Regions from separate parts of the Sporolactobacillus sp. PKPK-6 genome, predicted to be linked through region 4. Evidence: riboswitches for the same ligand, from Rfam matches in the RefSeq annotation. Region 4 holds a riboswitch; each other region holds the start of a gene.
What was found. A riboswitch is a leader RNA that binds a small molecule or an ion and turns the genes downstream of it on or off. The one in region 4 is predicted to bind S-adenosylmethionine.
Positions count from the first base shown of each region.

Region 1: linked by a shared signal. The riboswitch ahead of AC1MBV_RS03620 (methionine ABC transporter ATP-binding protein) and the one ahead of AC1MBV_RS16905 (MetQ/NlpA family ABC transporter substrate-binding protein) in region 4 are both predicted to bind S-adenosylmethionine.
Region 2: linked by a shared signal. The riboswitch ahead of AC1MBV_RS03970 (vitamin B12 independent methionine synthase) and the one ahead of AC1MBV_RS16905 (MetQ/NlpA family ABC transporter substrate-binding protein) in region 4 are both predicted to bind S-adenosylmethionine.
Region 3: linked by a shared signal. The riboswitch ahead of AC1MBV_RS15260 (hypothetical protein) and the one ahead of AC1MBV_RS16905 (MetQ/NlpA family ABC transporter substrate-binding protein) in region 4 are both predicted to bind S-adenosylmethionine.

Region 1 covers NZ_JBWXPA010000001.1:744,695-748,892, reverse strand. The annotation lists gene sigI (RNA polymerase sigma-I factor) at 1-220, shown strand, start outside; gene AC1MBV_RS03625 (anti-sigma factor domain-containing protein) at 243-1,190, shown strand; SAM riboswitch class I at 1,332-1,445, shown strand; gene AC1MBV_RS03620 (methionine ABC transporter ATP-binding protein) at 1,598-2,617, shown strand; gene AC1MBV_RS03615 (methionine ABC transporter permease) at 2,610-3,275, shown strand; gene AC1MBV_RS03610 (MetQ/NlpA family ABC transporter substrate-binding protein) at 3,349-4,188, shown strand.
Region 2 covers NZ_JBWXPA010000001.1:825,596-829,793, forward strand. The annotation lists gene AC1MBV_RS03965 (helix-turn-helix domain-containing protein) at 1-1,734, shown strand, start outside; SAM riboswitch class I at 1,814-1,919, shown strand; gene AC1MBV_RS03970 (vitamin B12 independent methionine synthase) at 2,075-3,205, shown strand; gene AC1MBV_RS03975 (LytR/AlgR family response regulator transcription factor) at 3,410-4,177, opposite strand; gene AC1MBV_RS03980 (LytS/YhcK type 5TM receptor domain-containing protein) at 4,177-4,198, opposite strand, start outside.
Region 3 covers NZ_JBWXPA010000002.1:904,991-909,188, forward strand. The annotation lists gene AC1MBV_RS15245 (Ldh family oxidoreductase) at 1-796, opposite strand, end outside; gene AC1MBV_RS15250 (GNAT family N-acetyltransferase) at 808-1,224, opposite strand; gene AC1MBV_RS15255 (trans-sulfuration enzyme family protein) at 1,242-2,384, opposite strand; gene AC1MBV_RS15260 (hypothetical protein) at 2,350-2,568, opposite strand; SAM riboswitch class I at 2,700-2,798, opposite strand; gene AC1MBV_RS15265 (ABC transporter substrate-binding protein) at 4,050-4,198, shown strand, end outside.
Region 4 covers NZ_JBWXPA010000003.1:172,793-176,990, reverse strand. The annotation lists gene AC1MBV_RS16915 (Ppx/GppA phosphatase family protein) at 1-49, shown strand, start outside; gene galE (UDP-glucose 4-epimerase GalE) at 117-1,124, shown strand; SAM riboswitch class I at 1,228-1,333, shown strand; gene AC1MBV_RS16905 (MetQ/NlpA family ABC transporter substrate-binding protein) at 1,480-2,298, shown strand; gene AC1MBV_RS16900 (methionine ABC transporter ATP-binding protein) at 2,311-3,324, shown strand; gene AC1MBV_RS16895 (methionine ABC transporter permease) at 3,324-3,986, shown strand; gene AC1MBV_RS16890 (helix-turn-helix transcriptional regulator) at 4,109-4,198, shown strand, end outside.

The DNA.
Region 1 (4,198 bases), on a different contig from region 4:
AAAAGTATCGGCAAAAAGGCTGGTTGAGCACAAGGAATTAGTAACTTATTTAAAGAAAAAGAAGCAGCTGCCGATAAAAGATTTGTTACAATTTGTATCGTGTAGCCGCAAAACGATTGAAAGGAATCGAAAATATATAATAGCATTGTCGCTGATCTATATTGGCGGGTTCAGTGCATTAAAGTCATATATTGAACCGGAATTAGAAACGGTTCAGTGACCGAGAAAGGTGGGGAGGAAAACTGATTAATCAGGGTGTACTCGTGTCCAAAAAGGGGAGGCGTGCTGTCATTCTGACTGATGAAGGCGACTTCAAATCGGTCAGGCTCAGACGCATGGCTGATCTTTCTATTGGACAAACGGTACGTTCCAAACACCTTGCCCGATTTAACTTTCTTCCCAAATCGATACTGACGCCGATCATCGCACTTGGATTTTCGCTGCTTTGTTTTATTCCGTTGTCGCATAGTACTTATGCGCCTCCTGGGCCGGTAGCTGCATATGTGTATTTTGATTTAAAGGCAAGTATCGAAGCGAGTGTAGATCGTAATATGCAGGTTATCTCTGTACAGCCTTTAAACAGTGAAGCAAGACAACTGCTTCAGAGTATCCCTGTCGTCCAAAAGATGCCTCTTCAGCAGTTCAGTTCAGCACTCTTCTCAAAACTGAGGAACGAAGGCGTTTCAGATAAGCGATCGCTTTGTTTAGTTACAACAGTTTTGACGAATCAAATCGGCCGCTCGCAAAAATCAGTATTTACAGAGGGCTTGACCGCATCTTTTAATCGCGGAGCAAGTCAATCCCTTCAAGCGAACGGAATTGGAATTGAGTGGCTTCAAGCATCTCTTGAACGAAAAAAGGATGCCGAAGCACGAGGCCTGTCTGTTGGAAAGTATCTGCTTTATTTGCAAGCGAATGCGTACGGCAAGACGCTCTCGCTTGAAGATGCCCAACAATTATCCACTGAGAAGATGCGCGAAGTATCAGGAGCTGTTTCACTGCCATGGCATTCGTTGATTAGAGAACGGAATAATACTCAAGGAAGCAGACCATCTACGGAGCAAGCGTCCTTTAGGGCCAATCAACTTAAACCGCTCTTTCAAAATCCTTTTCAGGTCGGTGAGGCGGCTAAAAGCAGGGAGAACAGCAGCTATAATTATTTGAACACTCGAATAGCGGGTTATGCCTGATTTTTGTCTATGAAGATCCAAGCAGAGAAACATCTGCTTGGATTTTTTAATATGCATAATCGGGTATCTGTTAAGAGAAAAAATGGTTTGACAGCTTGAGTTATGCGTGGTAAATTATTAACACTCAATTGAATAGAAAAACTCTTATCCAGAGAGGCGGAGGGACTGGCCCGATGATGCCCGGCAACCTAATTGCAGATCGTTGCAATAAAGGTGCTAATTCCTTCAGAAACAAATGTTTCTGACAGATGAGAGAGGCGAATCCCACCTCTCTCAAGGCGGGTTTTTTTATTGGTTGAAACAAAAATCGGAGAGAGGGATGCCACCAAGTAGAATACAGATTAAATGCCAAGTAAAAACGTAGGATAAGTTTTTACGACTGTAATAATTGAAAGCGGTGAACGAAGTTGATTCAATTAAGCAATGTTGAAAAAACGTTTCGGACTGATCAGGGTCCGGTGCGTGCACTATCGGATGTTAGCCTTGCTATTCAGGAAGGGGAAGTGTTCGGCATTATTGGCTATAGCGGTGCCGGCAAGAGCACACTCATTCGGATGATTAATCTGCTTGAGAAACCGACGTCAGGAACGATCACGATTGATGGTCGAAGTCTTACAGACTTGGATGAGCGCCAGCTGCGTGAAGAACGTCGGTCAATTGGAATGATCTTTCAGCATTTCAACTTGCTGTGGTCGCGGACTGTTGCTGAGAATATTGCTTTCCCATTAGAATTAACGAAGCTGAAAAAGAAACAAAGAGAAGATCGGATTGCCGAATTGATTCGGATGGTTGGACTTGAAGGCAAAGAGTCTGCGTATCCATCACAACTGAGCGGCGGTCAAAAACAGCGTGTAGGCATTGCACGAGCACTGGCTAACAATCCGAAGGTCCTTCTTTGTGATGAAGCGACATCGGCACTTGATCCAAAAACAACCGATTCAATTCTTACCCTTCTGTCGGAAATTAATAAGACGCTTGGACTGACGATCATACTGATTACTCATGAAATGACTGTAATTCGAAAAATATGCGATCGTGTGGCTGTGCTTGACGGCGGTAAAATTGTTGAGCAAGGAACAGTTGAGTCTGTGTTTTCGAATCCGCAACAAACCATTACTCAAGAATTCGTAGGCAACCATACTGGGAAAAGTACACCGATTCAAATCAAAGTTTCCGATGTGATACATACTGAGGGAACTGTAATCAGTCTTTCGGCTGCTGACCAAGCCACGTTTCAACACAGCTTATCGCGGCTGCTCGGGAACACGAACCTATCGGTAAAGGTGCTTGGATTAGCATACGGAGCGAACACTCAATCGGAGCATACAATCGTTTCCATTCAAGGGGCTTCAGAATCCATTAGAAAAGCGATCAACGTTCTGCGTTCAGAAGGCGTGAGAGTTGAGGTGACAAAGGAAAATGTTTGAGTGGTTACAAAATGTTGATTGGCCAAGTATGTGGCTGTCTACCGGTCAAACGCTCTATATGACAGCTATCTCCGGTGTGTTTACATTTTTTTTAGGAGTCGCTTTAGGGCTTTTACTTTACTTAACGGCAAAAGGCGGACTCTATGAGAATCAGATTATCTACAGGTTTATTGCTTCATTCGTCAATGTGTTTCGATCAATCCCTTTCATTATTTTGATCATTCTTTTGATCCCGCTTACGGTGATTATCATTGGGACCATGATTGGAGCGAGTGCGGCACTGCCTTCGATCATTATCGGAGCGGCACCGTTTTATGCCCGGCTGGTTGAGATCGGTTTAAGAGAAGTAGATAAGGGAGTCATTGAAGCGGCTCAGGCAATGGGTGCAACCAAGTGGCAAATTGTTTGGAAAGTACTTCTTCCTGAAGCACTGCCGTCACTATCTTCCGGAATGACCGTTACGCTGATTGCACTGATTGGCAACACGGCAATGGCCGGGGTCGTTGGTGCCGGAGGACTTGGTACTATTGCTTATAATGAAGGTTTTCAAGCAAATAATAATACAATTACGTTTATCGCGACCGTGATTATTCTAGTGATTGTCTTTATTATTCAGTATGTCGGCGATCATATTACTCGCCGTGTTGACAAGAGATAGACAGCATAAAAGCTGACTTATTAAACAAATGATGGTAACTAAAATTAATCAAACAGAACTTGGGGGAGTTAATATGAAAAAATCAATCGTATTTGCTGTAGTTCTTGCTTTTGCTCTCATTCTTACCGCATGCGGACAATCAACAGGAAAGTCGGAGAAAAATCAAACATTGACTGTTGGCGCGTCGGCAGTGCCTCATGCTGAAATTCTCAAGCAAGCCGCACCATTGTTAAAAAAGAAAGGTATTACCCTGAAGGTAAAAGTATTCCAGGACTATGTGCTGCCAAACAAAGCACTCGCATCAAAACAATTGGATGCTAATTATTTCCAACATGTTCCATTCCTTGATCTTTATAATAAGCAAAACAATACGGATTTGGTTAATGCAGGAAAAATCCACATCGAACCATTTGGTATCTATTCCAAGAAATTCAAGAGTGTTGATGAAGTGAAAGACGGAGCAACGGTCCAGATCAGCAACAACAAGTCGGAACAAGGACGCATTTTACTGCTTCTTCAATCAAAAGGACTTTTGAAGATTAAATCCGGTATTGATCCAATTGCTGCTACACTTGCTCAGAAAAACGGGAACTATACGGATTTCGACAATATCAAACATCTGAAATTCTTGCAGCCGATCGATCCGGCCATTCTGCCGAAAGCTTATGAGAACAGCGCGGCAGACTTGTATGCAATTAATACAAACTATGCACTTCAAGCGAAATTGCAGCCAAAGAAAGATGCTTTGATCCTTGAAGGAGCTTCCTCTCCATATGCGAATATTATTGCCGTGCGAAAAGGCGATCAAAATAAAAAAGCGATTAAAGAACTAGTCAATGTGCTGCATTCTAAAACGATCCAAGATTTTATCAATAAGAAATATAAAGGCGCGGTTCTACCTGTTTCCGAATAAATAGATAAAG
Region 2 (4,198 bases), on a different contig from region 4:
ACACTAGATATCATTCTAAAAAGTGTTCAAGATATTTCCGACTTGAAAAATCAAAGTAAACTCCTGACCAAGATTCTAGAAAATGCGCTTTCAGTTATTCCGGTTGCTAATGTTGGCATATTATGGATGTTTGATGCGAAAGAAAAGCGGCTGAAAGCAAAAGCATGGACAGGCGGACCGAATGAAAATTTACTTAAAATGAAAATGAAGCCTGGCGAAGGAATTGTTGGCAGTACATTTCTTGATCGTCGATCACGAATCTACACTGGTTATGCAAATATTGAACATGCCTCTGTAACAATGACTGACCAAAATATGCAGGAATTATTTAAATCCTATAATTTCAAGAATATGAAATCGGTAATAACCGTTCCTATTTCCGTTGCAAAAGAAACGATAGGCGTTTTAATCATTTATCAAAGTGGACACCATCCAATGCTCACCGATTATGACAAGAAATTACTCGAAGGATTTTCTGATCAAGTTTCGATTGTCCTTGCTAACCAACAGCTCTACAGTAATTTACAAAAACAAAACCAGTTACTTGTCACACAATCAAAAATTCATAAAACATTTATGGAACTTTCATTGGAAAGCAAAGGAATTCAAAATATTGCAGATAAATTGAGTGAACTCATTAATCTGCCAATTATGATTATCGATTTTAGCGATCATACAAATTATTTTTGTCGGCTAAGAAAAGATAGTTGGGACCAAACCGACCAAATGATCAAGACATTCAGCCATTTAAGAAAGCCTCAATTTCAATTTTTGTTCGATCAAACGGTCTCGTATTATATTCAGCCAATTATAGCCAATCATTCCTGTTTAGGCATCATCATGGTTAAAGTCGACGAAACGGCATTTCTAGATTACTGCAGGGTATCTGTAGAACAAAGCAGCTCAATCATTGCATTGGAAATGATAAGAAAACAAGCGGTCGTCGATTTTTATTATAAAAAAACGCATGATCTCTTTTTCTCTTTCTTAAACTGCAAAAGGAATACTCTTCTGCATGAAAAAGCGAGCGAATTAGGAATAAGTCGCCACGCAAACTTTCAGGCAATGATTATTCAGTTAAATACCGATGTTCAGGTCATTAATGTGCAAATATATAAACTCATATCAGAGATCAAATTAAGTTTTCAGGATCGAATTGCTGTGATCTATGGATATAACGCAAAGATCATTGTATTGTTCACACTAAAAAGCCAGAAAGATCAGACGTTTTTGATAAAAAAGATACAATTGCTATTGAATTACTGGCATCAAGATCATCTGCTGTCATTACGTATTGGAATAGGTACATGCTACGCTACCATCGAAAAAATTGAGAAAAGTTATCACGAGGCTGAAAAATCACTTGCCTACTTAGTATCAACAAATCAAACGGGAACGATGGCGTACAGAGATATTGGGGTTAACCGTCTATTTATGTATCAGCCAATTGAAGAAATCGACACATTTATTGATGAAGTATTCGGACCTTTAAAGACAAATAATCATCAGGATCATCAATTAGAAGAAACATTAATCGTTTATATGGAATCGAATTTATCTGTATCTGCTGCTTCAAAAAAGCTTCATATTCATATTAATACTATGTATCAGAGACTAAAAAAAATAGAAGAGCTTTTATCACTCTCATTCTCCGACCATACAAATGTGCTAAAACTTCAGCTGGCCTGCTACTTGCTCCGATATACAAATTTACACGACCAGGATATTCATTGAGCTTAGACTTATTAAAAGCCCTTGAATTTTATCTCGTTTTGTCGTAAACTACAAATCAATCGAATAATTTAACGATAATTTCTTATCTAGAGAAGTTGAGGGACTGGCCCGATGACACTTCAGCAACCGTCGTTTCACGACAAGGTGCTAATCCCAGCTGGCAAGATGTGCCGGAGGGATAAGAAGAGACTTGAACGCGCAGCCTTCTTCTCCCTGAAGAAGGCTTTTTTGTATAAAAAACGCTGAGTCAATGGAATCTCTCCGGACAGACCGTTACCACCAATTAGGCAGTTGTGAAAGAACCATTAAACCAGGAAATGATATTGAGGAGGAAACAGAAGTGACCGTAACCACTGCAAAACAAGCACCATTCAGATTTGATCAAGTAGGAAGCTTTTTACGTCCGGCCGAATTGAAAATCGCTCGGGAGAAATTTGACTCAGGAGAAATTGACAAGGCAGCATTAACTCAAGTAGAAAACGAAGAGATAAAAAAAATCGTTGAGAAGCAAATCCAATTGGGATTGAAGGCCGTCACAGATGGTGAATTCCGCCGCAGCTGGTGGCATCTCGACTTTCTCGCCGCATTAAACGGTGTCGAAAGCTATGCCCAAAATGCAAGTTATAAATTCAAAGGGGCAAAAACACGCGATACAAACGTGCGCTTCGTTGGCAAGGTTTCCTATAATCCGGAACATCCTTTTTTTGAAGCATTTAAATTTATGCAGAGCATCGTACCGGAAGGCATTCTAGTCAAGCAAACGATCCCCAGCCCGACTCTCTATTTCCGTGACCATCGCAGTGACGAAGCCGTTCATTTTTACGACTCACATGAAGAATTCTTGACAGATTTGGGTCTTGCTTATCATCAAACGATTCAGCGATTCTATGATCTTGGCTGTCGTTATCTTCAACTTGACGATACAACCTGGGCATTTCTGATCGATCAGATTATTAATGCCAAGAATGCTGAGGAGAAGGCAAAATATGAACAAATTGCCGAAGACAGTGTAACCGTAATTAACAAGGCTTTAGCGGGACTTCCTGAAGATCTGACCGTGACGACCCATATTTGCCGCGGAAATTTCCAGTCTACATTCCTGTTCTCCGGCGGTTATGGACCGGTTGCAAAATACCTTGCTCAACTTAATCTCGACGGTTATTTTCTCGAATACGACAACGAGCGTTCCGGCGACTTTGCTCCGCTCGGAGAGATTTTCAAAGAAGGCTCCAGTAAAAAAGTCGTCCTTGGTCTTGTAACCTCTAAATTTCCCGAACTGGAATCTGTTGACGGCCTTCAGAAACGAATTGAAGAAGCAACAGCGTATGTTCCATTAAAAAATCTCTGTTTGTCCACACAATGCGGCTTCGCATCGACCGAAGAAGGAAATAAGCTCACGGAAGCACAGCAATGGGCAAAAATAGATCTCGTCGTCACTACCGCAAAAAAGATCTGGAACAACGTCGATTAACACCATTATCAAAACCGACTTATTTACAAACATGTCTTTATTAAATCACAAACCGCTCAGTCCTATTCCGACTGAGCGGTTTGTTTATCACAGAATTCTTTAACACGTTTTCCTGTGTTTTTTTCAGTTTATCGTTATCTTGAATTACAGACTCAGTAACTTCTTTTACGGCAAAAGGTTCAACAAAGTCTAGGCGCAAAAAAATTACGTATCCAAATGCATCCGCTGCCGAAACTCCTTCACTTTGCTTCTGCTGACCGGAATTTCAGCTTTAAGATCATTCAAACGTACGATATAGGTCTGATTAAACCACGGAACAATTTCACGTATTTTGGAAAGATTGACTGAATAAGACCTGTGACAGCGAAAGAACAACTTCTGAGGCAGCATCGCCTGAAATTCGGACAGGCTCATTGGCATCGTATACTGCTGATCATTGGTATACACCAGCGTCACCTTTTCACTTGCTTCGGCATAATAGATGTCATCAACATCTTTGACAATAATTTTTTCATCATGACGCAGATTGATTCGCCGCGAACGGATCGTTTCGTCCTCAGCTGCTGCTTGCTCGCGGTGATCAGCCGTCTCACCTGTCAATCCATGATCACGCTGAAAGGCAGCCTCTAGTTTAGCAAGCATTGGCGCGATCCGCTTTTCATCATAGGGTTTTAAAATATAATCGAAAGCCTCTAGTTCAAACGCCTTTGCCGCGTGCTCTTTATAGGCCGTAGTGAAGATAATATACGGCTTCCGTTTGAATTTGCTGATGTTGCTCGCCAAAAGCATACCGTCAAGAGACGGAATATTGATATCTAAAAAAATCGCATCGGTCTCGTTTTCTTGTAAAAATCTCAATACATCAAGACCATCTTCAAAGCTGTCTGTAATTTCAATCGAACTGTATGTTTTGATTAAAAATTCAAGTTCATCACGCGCTAATTGTTCATCCTCAACAATAATTGCTTTCATTAACCCACCTTCTTAATGTCG
Region 3 (4,198 bases), on a different contig from region 4:
GATCAGCAGAAAGATGTCCTTGCGACAGAATCGACGTTAAAATTTCTACAATTAAAGAATGGCCAAATCCTTTGTATCCGCCATTTTCTTCTCCGCGTCCTCCTACAGGAAGCATTCCCCCTATTTTTGGATGCTTCGACAAATTTCCCCTCAACTTTTTCGCATCTTTGCTGATTTCATTGCGTTCATCAACTGCCCACGCTCCAGGAATCGTCTTTCCCTGTTTGGCATACATTTCGATTTTCCCAAGCGATACGACTGTTGTAGCTGCATCAAAAAGAAAATCATGGGGCTCGGCAGGCATTGAAAAAGCAAGCGGATTACTGCCAAGAAACGGCTGCATCGCATGAGTCGGTATCAAAAAAGGATTGGAATTCGTTGCGGAAATTCCCAGCATTCCTTTATCGCTCGCCATTTTAGCGTAATAGCCGGCCATTCCATAATGATTCGAATTGCGAACCGAGTCAATACCAATGCCGCTCTGTTCTGCTTTTTCAATCGCAAGACTCATCGCTGTTCCCGCCACGAGCTGCCCCATACTCTTGTGTCCGTCCATTACCGCGCTCACCGGCGTTTCCCAAATAACCTCAGGAATTGCGCCGACTTTAATGTCACCGGCAGCGATCTTTCGGTCGTACATCGCCAAACGCTGCACACCATGTGATTCAATACCGAACAGATCAGTGGTCACAATGGATTCGGCAATGATTGAACTGCTCTCTTCTGAAAAACCGTACGCCTTGTATATACTTTTCACCCATTGCTCGATGCTCTGATAATCGTATCGATTTCCCATCTTCGCTTACCTCACAAATCCCGATCGAGATACACGATGTCTTGCCTAAAATTCCAACCCTTTTTGCTCCAAAACTGCTTGCCTTCCTCATTATCAAGCACCACGAACAAACCAATCTTCGTAATCTGTTCTTTTTTAAAACTCGTACAGACTCGGTCAATTAAACGTGTACCGATTCCTTTTCCCTGCTGGTCCGGATCAACTGCCGTATGGTAGATGAATCCCTTGCGTCCATCGGTTCCGCCGAGTATCGTTCCGATGACCCGATCGTTATCGGCAGCGACGAAACAGGTTTCCGGATTCTTGCGAATGATCCGGGCAATTCCGGCGTAGCTGTTATCTAAGGATGCTAGATTCATGCCGGGCACCCGTGTCCATAGATCATAAGCGCCTTCATAATCCTCAGGAACCATCTTGCGAATCTCCATATCTTTTCAACTCCAAGTTATCTTTTTGCTTTTTTCAGTGCGCGCGCCAGATCCTCCAGCAGATCATCTGCATTTTCAATGCCGATTGCTAAGCGAAGCAGACCTTTTGTGATGCCGATTTTCTCCTGAAGTTTTTCATCAAAGGATTCATGCGTCATTGTTGCCGGCTGACAAATCAGGCTTTCAACCCCGCCAAGACTGACGGCCAGATCAAACAATGAGAGTGCCGCCACAAATTGATCCTGATCATAATTCGATGCAAGCCGAATGGAAAGAACGGACCCATGACCCGATGCCTGACGCTGCTGAATTTCTTTTTCCTCCTGCGAGTACGATCCGGGATAGTACAGGCGTTCAATGCCGGGATGAGTGCTGAAAAAATCGATAATCTTATCCGTATTCGCCTCTTGGCGATCCAAACGCACACTCAATGTCTTGATTCCTCGAATCAGTGCATAGGAATCGGTCGGACTCAGGATTCCACCGAGTGTATTCTGCAGAAATTTAAGCTTTTGCGCAATATCCTCTTGATTCGTTGCCACAAGACCGGCAATGACATCAGCGTGACCGCTCAGATATTTCGTTGCGGAATAAAGAACGAGATCTGCGCCAAGAGCGAGTGGATTTTGATAATAGGCAGTTAAAAATGTATTATCAACAATCAGCAACTTGCCTTTCTCATGCGCGATCGTTGCTAGCCGCTGAATATCGGCAACACGCAGCAGCGGATTCGACGGCGTCTCAATATAGAGTGCCGCCACATCATCATCTAAATCCTCTGCCCTCAGTTCATTAAAATCGTGCACCAATTCATAAGCGATGCCTCGATCCTTAAAAAGATTGCTGGCATAGCGATAGGTTCCACCGTACACATTGTTGTTCAGCAGAATTTTATCACCGGACTGAAACAGGCTGAAAACGGCGGACACCGCCGCCATTCCTGATGCAAACGCATAGGAATAACTCGCCTGTTCAATTTTAGAAAACAAGGTTTCGAGATTATTTCGTGTCGGATTCCCGCCTCGTGCATAGGCAAAGGACTGAAAACCATGCAGATCCTCTTGAACATAAGTTGTTGCTAGAAAAATCGGCGGTACCACTGCATGATTAGGATTGTCTTTCGCATCAATCCCTTTTACAATCAATGAATCTAGTTTCACTGTATTCATCCTCCTCGCAGTTCATTGCCTTTGTCTTTGAAAACTGAATGTTTTTAAATGCGTTCTTAGTATGCGCCACAGGTACGGCTGCATTGCTGAATGCTTCGCACTCCCAGGGCAGATAAATCGGCTCCCACATAAGCGATTGAATTAATTGAACAAAATTGATTTTCGCTATACTCATCAATGATCAACCTCCTATAAGCTTTAGTCCGAGACTTTTGCCCAGCGCGTCATTTGCGGCAACTAAGCTAAAAAAGGCAATAAAAAAATGCTTTCTTATGAGAATAGATAAGAAAACATGATGCGTCGGTTCTCTTATCTCTCAGTTTAAACTGCTGGAATTAACACCATACACTGTGTGCTGGTTGTCGGGTTTCATTGGGCCAGTCCCTCCGCCACTCTTGATAAGAAGTTTACTATTTAATTTTGAAAAGAACGTTTAGGTGATAAAACTGATGCACGCGTCACCGCTGAAACAATTCGCATGTGTTTACTAGGTAATATAATATTTTAAATTTATTATGTCAATGCTTTTCTGAATGTTTGATGCAAGAAATCAAACCGGCAGATGTTCACACGTATGACTTCTTGACCAATCGCATAGATCTGCTTCTCATCTTCTGCTTAAGAAAAAACGGGCAAAAAATTCCCGGTTCTTACTACCACAGGATGCAGTGACTTTCGCGTTGCATAAAGGACGTACTTTCACACGATGTGATGGCTTTCGCGTTGCATACAGGACGTATGCGTATTTAGCGAAAGTTCCTTTTTCGAAAGCTCCTTTACAGTTAGCAAAAGTTCCTTTGCTCCAAATGTGGTTTTTAATCATCAACCCCTTGCTTGAACAAACATTTCAATTTCATAACGCATTCTGGTCCTTAATTAAGTAACGAGTAAAATAAGCGGAGATTTTCCGCTTATATGCACCCTGAACATGTTTCGCCGGTAAATAAGGGTAATTTTTCCGCTTATTCAAAGCAAAACCCTTCATTTTCACGTTTATCGATTCGGATAAGGGGAATTTCTCCGTCTATTTCAGCTATTTTTTCGATCATTTTCTAAATAAGCGGAATTTTTCCGTCTATTTTTCAGATTGGGCACTTACCGGCGGGGCAAAATCAAAAACGTTCTTTGCTTGTCAGAGAAGCTGAACGGAGCCTTGCGATTATAGGTGTAGGGACATTTCTCAATAAAATAATCCCGTTTTTGTACTTTAAATCTTCACCAGGATAGGAATCAAACAAAATTTTTTTGGGGGTTGACAAGGATAATCGAATGGTTTAAATTTACCATCAACAAAGTAAGCCGTTCATCAGCTGCTAATCATTAAGACGTTAATGATCGGCAATGAACGGTTTCGCAGTGAGAATCGCAGCAGATCAATAGGTCTTGTCAGCACCTTCTTCATGCGATTTATTGCGGCCGCAATACTGCGTATCTGGTTAATCCCTTAATCAAAGAAAAGAGGTTTTGCACAAGAATACGAATTTTGCAGACACTGAACTTGATTGGTGTGCATTTACGAGTTGTTTTTTTTTAAGTTTAATACCAAGTAAATAGGGCTGTTTAGTTAAATTAATAAAAACTAATCTTTACCTAAACATTTGAGGGTTTGATTTAAGTAAATTGAATTTGCTCTACTTAGAGGGGGAAGCAATCAACATGGCGAAAAAAAGAAAAGCAAGCCGCTTAGTCAAATGGATTCTTTCAGTTGCTGTGGTTATTATTGTGGTACTTGCAACTGTGGTTTCCATTAACCAAATTACAGTGAACAAGAACAAAAGTTCAGCTACTGCAAAAGATGACAATTA
Region 4 (4,198 bases):
GGCATTAAAGACGTCAGTGATGATTCAATTCAAAAATGCGGATGAATAGGGCTTGTCAAGCTTTTCAATAAGGTGGAAAATGGTAGACAAAAGAAGACAATGAGAAGGGGTTTTTTATGGCTATTTTAGTATTGGGCGGCGCCGGATACATTGGTTCGCACGCGGTTTATCAACTCATCGATGCCGGCGAGGATGTGGTTGTTGTCGACAACTTGCAGACCGGTCATAAGGATGCACTTCATCCGAACGCAAAATTTTATCAAGGAGATATTCGCGACAAGACGTTCTTGGATTCTGTATTTAAGAAAGAAAATATTAAAGGCGTCATTCATTTTGCCGCCAATTCTTTAGTCGGCGAATCGGTTGAGAAGCCGCTGAAGTATTTCAATAATAATGTCTACGGGATGCAAATTCTTTTGGAAGTTATGAACGATAATAACGTGAAACACATCGTATTTTCTTCAACTGCGGCAACATACGGCGAACCGGAAGTTGTTCCGATTACCGAAGACATGCCGACGCAGCCGACCAATCCATACGGCGAAACCAAGCTTACAATGGAAAAGATGATGAAATGGTGTGATCGTGCGTATGGCATGCGATTTGTTGCCCTTCGTTACTTCAATGTTGCCGGCGCAAGTAAAGGCGGATCAATTGGGGAGGATCACCATCCGGAAACACACTTAATTCCGATTGTTCTCCAGGTTGCTGCCGGTGAGCGTGACCATATCTCCATTTTCGGCGATGATTATGCAACCAAAGATGGGACCTGCGTCCGTGATTATGTGCACATTGAGGATCTGATCGCCGCACATCGCCTGGCACTTCGCTATCTGTTTGACGGCGGCAAGAGTGATGTATTCAACCTTGGCTCAAGTGAAGGATTTTCGGTTAAGGAAATTATTGAGGCGGCAAGAAAAGTTACCGGAGAGGCTATTCCTGCTGAACTGGCTCCAAGACGTGCGGGAGATCCGAGCACGCTGATCGCTTCCCCTGAAAAGGCAAAGCGTGTGCTTGGTTGGAACCCGAAACACACGAACATTCCTGAAATACTTGCCGATGCCTGGGCTTGGCACAGCAGCCACCCAAAAGGTTACGCGACAACCGTTGAATCGGCTAAGTAATTAAGAATAGCAGCTTGTTTGTGGAACTATATGGAACTTAACGACAAAGTTTTGACACATTCGCGATTTCGCGGTACAATCGTATCACTAACCAATTGAATACTTCTTATCCAGAGCGGCGGAGGGACTGGCCCGATGAAACCCGGCAACCAAATGAAAATTTAGGTGCCAATTCCTGCAGAATCCATTTGGATTTTGAGAGATAAGAGAAGATATGAACGGATCAGGCTTCTCTCTTCTCGAGGGAAGCCTTTATTAGTTCCGAGCTCTTCATAAATTAGGAAAACTGGATGATTGGAAAAGCCTTCGGTTAGAAATCAGAGTATTCTTATATACAAACAGGAGGAAGCAAACATTGAAAAAGATTACTGCAGTTATCTCAGCGTTTTTAGCATTTTCTTTAATTTTTGTTTTGGCCGCTTGCGGCAATAGTTCTTCAAAGGAATTGAGTGAAAAGGAAATTACGGTCGGTGTGACCGGCGGTCCTCACCAACAAGTAATGGAACAAGTCGTTAAGTTGGCGAAAAAAGACGGATTGACAATTAAATTGAAAGTATTCAACGATTACAATCAGCCGAATATTGCACTGAACGATAAAGATCTGGATGCGAACAGCTACCAGACGCTCCCATTCCTCAAGGATCAGATTAAAAATAAAAACTATAAAATTACTGATGTGTTCAAAACCGTGGCCTTTCCAATGGGGATCTACTCGAAAAAAATTAAAAGTCTTAAAGATTTGAAAGACGGCGACAAGATTGCAGTACCGAATGACCCGGCTAACGAGCTCCGCGCTTTGCAATTATTTGAGAAGGCCGGCGTTATTAAACTGAAGAAGGGTGCTGGGATTACATCAACGAAACGCGACGTGGTCAGCAATCCCAAACATCTGAAGATTATCGAATTGGATGCCGCACAGCTTCCGGCACAACTTGGTGAAGTTACTGCATCCGCAATTAATACCAACTTTGCGATGGGCGCAGGTCTTACAGTGTTGAAGGATTCTATTTTCCATGAACCGCTTGAAAACAACCCGTACCCTAACTATTTTGTTGTCCGTACCGATAATAAGAATGATAAAGTAGTCAAGCAGCTGAAGAAATACTATCAATCGAAGGAAGTCAAAGCATACATTAAGAAACAGTTTGGCGGTTCCGTAGTTCCTGCTTGGTAAGGAGGAAGCATCTTGATTAAATTACAGCATGTGTCAAAAACGTTTCGTGTTGGAAAGAACAAGATTGAGGCCTTGAAGGACGTTTCCCTTGAGGTAAACAAAGGTGAAATTTTTGGTGTTATCGGTTTCAGCGGTGCCGGAAAGAGTACACTGATCCGTTGTGTAAACCTGCTTGAGCGGCCAACAAACGGGCAGGTGTTTGTCGATGATCAGGATGTTTTGGAGCTGAATAAAAAAGGCTTGCGGCAATTAAGACGTAAAATCGGTATGATTTTTCAAGGTTACAATTTGCTTGAGACAGCGAATGTCTATGACAATGTTGCAACGCCGCTAAAATTGGAAGGCGTGCCGAAAGAAGAAATTAAGAAGCGCACCGAAAAGTACTTAGAGATTGTCGGATTGTCAGATCGGCAGAGTGCTTTTCCGAGCCAATTATCCGGAGGCCAAAAACAGCGTGTGGCCATTGCCCGCGCGCTCGCTCATGAACCGGAAGTGCTGCTCAGCGATGAGGCAACGAGTGCACTGGATCCGAATACAACCGAGGCAATTCTTGAATTATTGCTCAAGGTCAATAAGGAACTGGGCATTACTATTTTCCTGATCACTCATGAGCTGAACGTTATTCAGCGTATTTGTGATCGTGTGGCCGTTATGGAAGACGGCAGAATTGTGGAACAAGGTTCGGTTGTCGATGTGTTTACGCAACCGCAGCAGCCGATGACCAAGCAATTCATCAGCACGGAATCCAAGTTTCAGATTCCGGACTCGGTGAAGAACGATTTACTTAAATCGGGCCGATTGGTCAAACTGACCTTCTTAGGAGAATCATCGAAGGATCCGGTACTAGCGACACTTGCTAAGCAGTATGATGTCTTGCCAAGTATTATTGCCGGCGGCATTGATCAATTGAAGAATCAGTCGGTCGGCAAGCTGCTCGTCCATTTGAAAGGCGATAAGGCAAAAATTGAGACGGCGATCGGCTTTCTTCGGGATCAGGATGTTCTTGTGGAAGAGGTGAAGGACTAATGGCAGACTTTATCAATGAATGGGGCAGCGCAATTTGGGAAGGGTTCATCCAGACCACACAGATGACGCTGATTTCACTCGCTTTTTCAATTCTGATCGGGCTGCCGCTTGGCGTGCTGCTGGTTCTGACACGGAAAGGCGGACAATGGGACAATGTTGCGGTTTTCACGATCGTGAACTCATTAATTAACGTCATTCGATCGATTCCGTTCATTATCCTGCTCTTCTTCCTGCTTCCGTTTACGAAGACATTGGTTGGTACGACGATTGGTGTGAAAGGTGTTATTGTTCCGCTCGTCGTTGCATGTGCACCGTACATTGCTCGACTTTTGGAAACAGCAATGCTTGAGGTCAGCAAAGGCATCATTGAAGCGTATCAGTCCATGGGTATTTCCACCCCGAAAATTATCTGGCATGTCATTATTCGTGAAGCACGTTCATCGATCATTCTCGGTCTAACGATTGCGGTGATCGGATTGATCGGCGAAACAGCGATGGCCGGATTTGTCGGTGCCGGAGGACTTGGTGACTTGGCGTACCAGTTCGGCTATGTGCGATTCCAACCGGATGTAATGTACGCGGTTATTATTATCTTGATTGTCATTGTTCAGATTATCCAATCACTGGGTAATGTCATTGCGAGAAAATTGAAGAAAAATTAATAAAGCGGTCGGCACAAACGATTCTTGTTCATCACGTTTGACTGCCGCTTTTTCTTTATCTATAATGTTAAATATAATTAACATTATGTATAGATGATTAAACATTGGATGTGCTGAACGCCATGCATTTAGTAAATCGAGTCAAGGAATTGAGAGCGCGATATAACTGGACACAATCGGAACTGGGCGAGAGAGTCGGTGTGACGAGGCAA